One region of the Staphylococcus caprae genome, then DNA from elsewhere that is predicted to be linked to it. Evidence: a T-box and tRNA genes for the amino acid it is inferred to sense, from the RefSeq annotation. Region 1 holds a T-box; the other holds one or more tRNA genes.
What was found. The T-box of region 1 lies ahead of serS (serine--tRNA ligase). A T-box ahead of a tRNA ligase gene usually reads a tRNA of that ligase, here a tRNA-Ser.

Region 1 (3,468 bases):
AATTTTCTTTAAAAAATAAAAATGACGCACCCAAATACTTTAACTAATTAAAATATTAAATTGATAATGCATTATAAAAATTTCAAAAAGTGTTGTGATTATAAAAATGAAAACGTATACTTTCCTGTAATGGAGCTAAAATTTAAACAAAGGGGTTGTTCAAATGACATTATTCTTAAACGGGGAATCATTAACGATTAAAGAAATTAAGAAACTTCTAAATCAAGATTTAAAAATTGATATTTCAGAAGATGCCATTGAACGTGTGAAGAAGAGTCGCCAAGTTGTTGAACGCATTATAGAGAACAAAGAAACGATTTATGGTATTACGACAGGCTTCGGTTTATTTAGTGATGTATTAATCGATCCAAGTCAATACAATGAATTACAAGTTAACCTCATTCGTTCCCATGCATGTGGTATTGGGAAACCATTTTCAGAAGAAGTGGCATTAGTAATGATGGTACTACGTTTAAATACATTATTGAAAGGCCACTCTGGAGTAACTTTAGAATTAGTAGATCAATTGAAGTTCTTTATTAATGAGCGCATTATTCCGGTCATCCCGCAACAAGGGTCATTAGGAGCTTCCGGTGATTTGGCGCCATTATCCCATTTAGTGCTTGCGCTTATCGGTGAAGGGGATGTTTATTATGAAAATGAACAAGTCGATAGTCGCCACGTATTAAATGAATTAGGACGTAAGCCATTAAAGCTACAAGCGAAAGAAGGCTTGGCACTTATCAATGGTACACAAGCCATGACAGCACAAGGCGTTATCAATTACATTGAAGCGGAAGACTTAGGCTATCAAGTTGAATGGATTGCGTCACTTACACATCAAGCTTTAAACGGAATCACTGACGCTTATAATCACAACGTACATAAAGTACGTAATATTCAAGAACAAGTTGATGTGGCGGCACGTATGCGACATTGGCTTGAAGATTCACAACTCACAACACGCCAAGCAGAATTACGTGTTCAAGATGCATACAGTTTACGCTGTATTCCGCAAATTCATGGCGCAAGCTTCCAAGTTTTCAATTATGTAAGAGAGAAATTGGAATTTGAAATGAACGCTGCGAATGATAATCCTCTCATTTTCGATGAAGATGACGAGACATTAGTCATTTCAGGTGGTAATTTCCATGGTCAACCTGTCGCCCTCGCATTAGATCATTTGAAATTGGGCGTCAGTGAGTTAGCAAACGTTGCTGAGCGTCGTTTAGAACGTTTGATTAATCCACAATTGAATGGTGATTTGCCAGCATTTTTAAGTCCAGAGCCAGGTTTACAAAGTGGTGCGATGATTATGCAATATGCTGCAGCTAGTCTCGTTTCTGAAAATAAAATCCTCGCCCACCCAGCGAGTGTCGATTCTATACCGTCTTCAGCTAACCAAGAAGATCACGTCTCAATGGGGACAATTGCTTCAAGACATGGTTACCAAATGATTGAAAATGCACGACGTGTCATTGCAATCGAATGCGTGATTGCCTTACAAGCAGTTGAATATAAAGGTGTGGATAAGCTTTCACCAAAAACACGTGAGAAATATGAAGAATATCGTAAAATTGTGCCTTCTATTACACAAGATCGCCAATTTCATAAAGATATCGAAGCAGTTGCACAATATCTTAGAGATGATGCGTACAATAACGCATAATTTCAAATTAATTATCATAATTTTACAATTACTTGAAAAGTTCAAAAGACTTTGCTATATTAAAAATAACTTAATAAAACATTGTTCGTAGGCCAAGTAGCATTAATCACGCGATTTCAGAGAGCTTGTGGTAAGTGAGAACAAGTAATCGCTATTCATGTGAATCTACCTACTATATGAGAGCAATCGGTAATAACCGTTATTTTAGTTAAGTGCAATTTAAAGTAATCGATATGACGATTTATTTTAAATTGTTAAATAGGGTGGCAACGCGTAGACCACGTCCCTTGTCGGGGATGTGGTCTTTTTTTATTGTTTACCAGCACGAAGTCATCCAAAAATATAATATTTTAAACACTTGGGAAAGGATGAAGGTTACATGTTAGATATTCGTTTATTTAGAAATGAACCAGACAAAGTTAAGAGCAAAATTGAATTAAGAGGAGACGATCCTAAAGTAGTCGATGAAGTTTTAGAATTAGACGAACAACGTCGTCAATTAATCGGTAAAACAGAAGAAATGAAAGCAAAACGTAATAAAGTCAGCGAAGAAATTGCACAGAAAAAACGTAACAAAGAAAATGCTGACGACGTAATCGCAGAAATGCGTAACTTAGGAGACGAAATCAAAGAAAATGATGCGAAATTAAATGAAGTAGATAATAAAGTAAGAGATATTTTAATTCGCATTCCAAACTTAATCAATGATGACGTACCTCAAGGTGAATCAGATGAAGAAAACGTTGAATTGAAAAAATGGGGTACTCCTCGTGAATTCAATTTTGAACCTAAAGCGCACTGGGATTTAGTAGAAGATCTTAAAATGGCTGATTTCGATCGCGCTGCTAAAGTATCAGGTGCCCGTTTCGTATATCTAACAAATGAAGGTGCACACTTAGAACGTGCATTGATGAACTACATGCTTACTAAACATACGACACAACACGGTTACACTGAAATGATGACACCACAACTTGTAAATGCAGATACAATGTTTGGTACAGGTCAATTACCTAAATTCGAAGAAGACTTATTTAAAGTTGAAAAAGAAGGATTATATACCATCCCAACTGCTGAAGTACCATTAACAAACTTCTACAGAGACGAAATCATTCAACCAGGTGTGTTACCTGAAAAATTCACAGGACAAACAGCATGTTTCCGTAGTGAGGCGGGATCAGCTGGACGTGATACAAGAGGTTTAATTCGTCTACACCAATTCGATAAAGTTGAAATGGTACGTTTCGAAAAACCTGAAGATTCTTGGGATGCTTTAGAAGATATGACACAAAATGCTGAAGCAATTTTAGAAGAATTAGGTTTACCATACCGTCGTGTGATCTTATGTACTGGTGATATTGGTTTCAGTGCTAGTAAAACATATGACTTAGAAGTATGGTTACCAAGTTATAATGACTACAAAGAAATTAGTTCTTGCTCAAACTGTACTGATTTCCAAGCACGTCGTGCAAACATTCGCTTCAAACGTGACAATTCAGCTAAACCTGAATTAGCACACACTTTAAATGGTAGTGGTTTAGCAGTAGGACGTACATTCGCAGCTATCGTTGAAAACTATCAAAATGAAGACGGTACAATCACAATTCCAGAAGCATTAGTACCATTCATGGGTGGAAAAACTAAAATTGATAAACCCACAAAATAATAAACACAAAGGGTTCAATTAAAAGACAAAATCAATTTAAGTCTTATAGGCAATGACTGAATAAGTCATTGTCTTTTTTTTAATACTTTTAAAACAAAAATAGGGGAGGGGGAGCCCTTAAATAAACTCAAAT
Region 2 (3,468 bases), 1.1 Mb from region 1:
ACCACTTATCGTGGTGGGAGACAGTGTCAGGCGGGCAGTTTGACTGGGGCGGTCGCCTCCTAAAAGGTAACGGAGGCGCTCAAAGGTTCCCTCAGAATGGTTGGAAATCATTCACAGAGTGTAAAGGCATAAGGGAGCTTGACTGCGAGACCTACAAGTCGAGCAGGGTCGAAAGACGGACTTAGTGATCCGGTGGTTCCGCATGGAAGGGCCATCGCTCAACGGATAAAAGCTACCCCGGGGATAACAGGCTTATCTCCCCCAAGAGTTCACATCGACGGGGAGGTTTGGCACCTCGATGTCGGCTCATCGCATCCTGGGGCTGTAGTCGGTCCCAAGGGTTGGGCTGTTCGCCCATTAAAGCGGTACGCGAGCTGGGTTCAGAACGTCGTGAGACAGTTCGGTCCCTATCCGTCGTGGGCGTAGGAAATTTGAGAGGAGCTGTCCTTAGTACGAGAGGACCGGGATGGACATACCTCTGGTGTACCAGTTGTCGTGCCAACGGCATAGCTGGGTAGCTATGTATGGACGGGATAAGTGCTGAAAGCATCTAAGCATGAAGCCCCCCTCAAGATGAGATTTCCCAACTTCGGTTATAAGATCCCTCGAAGATGACGAGGTTAATAGGTTCGAGGTGGAAGCGTGGCGACACGTGGAGCTGACGAATACTAATCGATCGAAGACTTAATCAATTTTAAAACGTTTTGCGACGCAAAATCATTACTTACTATCTAGTTTTGAATGTACAATTCATTCACTTGTCTGGTGACAATGGCAAGGAGGTCACACCTGTTCCCATGCCGAACACAGAAGTTAAGCTCCTTAGCGCCGATGGTAGTCGGGCTTACGTCCCGCTAGAGTAGGACGTTGCCAGGCAATATATAATTGGAGAATTAGCTCAGCTGGGAGAGCATCTGCCTTACAAGCAGAGGGTCGGCGGTTCGAACCCGTCATTCTCCACCATTTAATTAAATAAGCCGGCCTAGCTCAATTGGTAGAGCAACTGACTTGTAATCAGTAGGTTGGGGGTTCAAGTCCTCTGGCCGGCACCATCTATAGAGCCATTAGCTCAGTTGGTAGAGCATCTGACTTTTAATCAGAGGGTCAGAGGTTCGAATCCTCTATGGCTCACCATTAGATACGCGGGTGTGGCGGAATTGGCAGACGCACTAGACTTAGGATCTAGCGCCTTCACGGCGTGGGGGTTCGACTCCCTTCACCCGCATATGCGGAAGTAGTTCAGTGGTAGAACACCACCTTGCCAAGGTGGGGGTCGCGGGTTCGAATCCCGTCTTCCGCTCCATTATTTTGCCGGGGTGGCGGAACTGGCAGACGCACAGGACTTAAAATCCTGCGGTGAGAGATCACCGTACCGGTTCGATTCCGGTCCTCGGCACCATCTTTTAAATTATATGCGCCCGTAGCTCAACTGGATAGAGCGTTTGACTACGGATCAAGAGGTTATGGGTTCGACTCCTATCGGGCGCGCTTATTCTACGGGAAGTAGCTCAGCTTGGTAGAGCACTTGGTTTGGGACCAAGGGGTCGTAGGTTCGAATCCTGTCTTCCCGATAGTACATATTAATATGGGGGCTTAGCTCAGCTGGGAGAGCGCCTGCTTTGCACGCAGGAGGTCAGCGGTTCGATCCCGCTAGTCTCCACCATATTTAATTTATAAACTACATAACGGCGGTGTAGCTCAGCTGGCTAGAGCGTACGGTTCATACCCGTGAGGTCGGGGGTTCGATCCCCTCCACCGCCACTACTTATTAGTTGTAGGATTATATTTAGGACCTTTAGCTCAGTTGGTTAGAGCTAACGGCTCATAACCGTTCGGTCGCAGGTTCGAGTCCTGCAAGGTCCATATAATTTTGGAGGAATACCCAAGTCTGGCTGAAGGGATCGGTCTTGAAAACCGACAGGGGCTTAACGGCTCGCGGGGGTTCGAATCCCTCTTCCTCCGTTTATCAATGGTCCCGTAGTGTAGCGGTTAACACGCCTGCCTGTCACGCAGGAGATCGCGGGTTCGATTCCCGTCGGGACCGCCATTTTAATTAATTTAATAGCGATTTACCTATAAATAATGGGGAATACCCAAGTCCGGCTGAAGGGATCGGTCTTGAAAACCGACAGGGCCTTAACGGGCCGCGGGGGTTCGAATCCCTCTTCCTCCGCCATTATTATTATCGCGGGATGGAGCAGTTCGGTAGCTCGTCGGGCTCATAACCCGAAGGTCGGTGGTTCAAATCCGCCTCCCGCAATATTTTCTTTATAGGTCTCGTAGTGTAGCGGTTAACACGCCTGCCTGTCACGCAGGAGATCGCGGGTTCGATTCCCGTCGAGACCGCCATTACGATTTATTTATTACGGTTCAGTAGCTCAGTTGGTAGAGCAATGGATTGAAGCTCCATGTGTCGGCAGTTCGACTCTGTCCTGAACCATTTAAGCAAGCCGGCCTAGCTCAATTGGTAGAGCAACTGACTTGTAATCAGTAGGTTGGGGGTTCAAGTCCTCTGGCCGGCACCATCTCATGGAGGGGTAGCGAAGTGGCTAAACGCGGCGGACTGTAAATCCGCTCCTTCGGGTTCGGCAGTTCGAATCTGCCCCCCTCCACCATCTGAATAGGGGCATAGTTCAACGGTAGAATAGAGGTCTCCAAAACCTTTGATGTGGGTTCGATTCCTACTGCCCCTGCCATGGCGGTTGTGGCGAAGTGGTTAACGCATCGGATTGTGGTTCCGACACTCGAGGGTTCGATTCCCTTCAACCGCCCTTATTATTAATGGGCTATAGCCAAGCGGTAAGGCAACGGACTTTGACTCCGTCACGCGCTGGTTCGAATCCAGCTAGCCCAGTTATTGGCGGCATAGCCAAGTGGTAAGGCAGAGGTCTGCAAAACCTTTATCACCGGTTCAAATCCGGTTGCCGCCTCCATGTTAATTAAGCGGGAGTAGTTCAACTCTTAGAACACATTCCTTCCCGGAATGAGATATAGGTGCAAGTCCTATCTTCCGCTCCATTAAATTTTATATTAAGCGGGAGTAGTTCAACTTTTAGAACACGTTCCTTCCCGGAACGAGGTATAGGTGTAAGTCCTATCTTCCGCTCCATAGTATACTTCCAGAGGGAAGTTTTTTATTTATCTATTGAGCCGGTGTGGCGGAATTGGCAGACGCGCGGGACTCAAAATCCCGTTCCTTTTTTGGAGTGTCGGTTCGATCCCGACCACCGGTATTATTTTATATACTTTTAGGAACTTTTAGAGTGAGAATGTTGTTAAATCAACGTTTTCACTCTTTTTTTATTCATTTAGACACATATAGGCATTATTTTTTGGTCACATCGTGGTCACAAAACTATTAATTTAAGATTAATTTTGGTCACAAATTTTCAATCAATTTTAGTGCTTTTTTATTGTCTTGTTCGTATGTTTCTTTTAATAAATGTCCGTAATCTTTTAATGTTACGT

Region 2: it has a tRNA-Ser gene. The T-box ahead of serS (serine--tRNA ligase) is inferred to sense a tRNA for this amino acid. The anticodon was not compared.

What each region holds. Positions count from the first base shown of each region.
Region 1 covers NZ_AP018587.1:10,846-14,313, forward strand. Annotated here, with positions in the region: gene hutH (histidine ammonia-lyase) at 164-1,669, shown strand; T-box leader at 1,746-1,960, shown strand; gene serS (serine--tRNA ligase) at 2,049-3,335, shown strand.
Region 2 covers NZ_AP018587.1:1,083,722-1,087,189, forward strand. Annotated here, with positions in the region: rRNA gene JMUB898_RS05150 (23S ribosomal RNA) at 1-692, shown strand, start outside; rRNA gene rrf (5S ribosomal RNA) at 762-876, shown strand; tRNA gene JMUB898_RS05160 (tRNA-Val) at 888-963, shown strand; tRNA gene JMUB898_RS05165 (tRNA-Thr) at 977-1,052, shown strand; tRNA gene JMUB898_RS05170 (tRNA-Lys) at 1,059-1,134, shown strand; tRNA gene JMUB898_RS05175 (tRNA-Leu) at 1,143-1,225, shown strand; tRNA gene JMUB898_RS05180 (tRNA-Gly) at 1,229-1,303, shown strand; tRNA gene JMUB898_RS05185 (tRNA-Leu) at 1,311-1,399, shown strand; tRNA gene JMUB898_RS05190 (tRNA-Arg) at 1,415-1,488, shown strand; tRNA gene JMUB898_RS05195 (tRNA-Pro) at 1,498-1,571, shown strand; tRNA gene JMUB898_RS05200 (tRNA-Ala) at 1,588-1,663, shown strand; tRNA gene JMUB898_RS05205 (tRNA-Met) at 1,688-1,761, shown strand; tRNA gene JMUB898_RS05210 (tRNA-Ile) at 1,790-1,863, shown strand; tRNA gene JMUB898_RS05215 (tRNA-Ser) at 1,873-1,962, shown strand; tRNA gene JMUB898_RS05220 (tRNA-Asp) at 1,972-2,047, shown strand; tRNA gene JMUB898_RS05230 (tRNA-Met) at 2,187-2,260, shown strand; tRNA gene JMUB898_RS05235 (tRNA-Asp) at 2,274-2,349, shown strand; tRNA gene JMUB898_RS05240 (tRNA-Phe) at 2,368-2,440, shown strand; tRNA gene JMUB898_RS05245 (tRNA-Thr) at 2,450-2,525, shown strand; tRNA gene JMUB898_RS05250 (tRNA-Tyr) at 2,532-2,615, shown strand; tRNA gene JMUB898_RS05255 (tRNA-Trp) at 2,623-2,696, shown strand; tRNA gene JMUB898_RS05260 (tRNA-His) at 2,699-2,771, shown strand; tRNA gene JMUB898_RS05265 (tRNA-Gln) at 2,783-2,854, shown strand; tRNA gene JMUB898_RS05270 (tRNA-Cys) at 2,860-2,933, shown strand; tRNA gene JMUB898_RS05275 (tRNA-Gly) at 2,944-3,018, shown strand; tRNA gene JMUB898_RS12640 (tRNA-Gly) at 3,035-3,109, shown strand; tRNA gene JMUB898_RS05280 (tRNA-Leu) at 3,150-3,233, shown strand.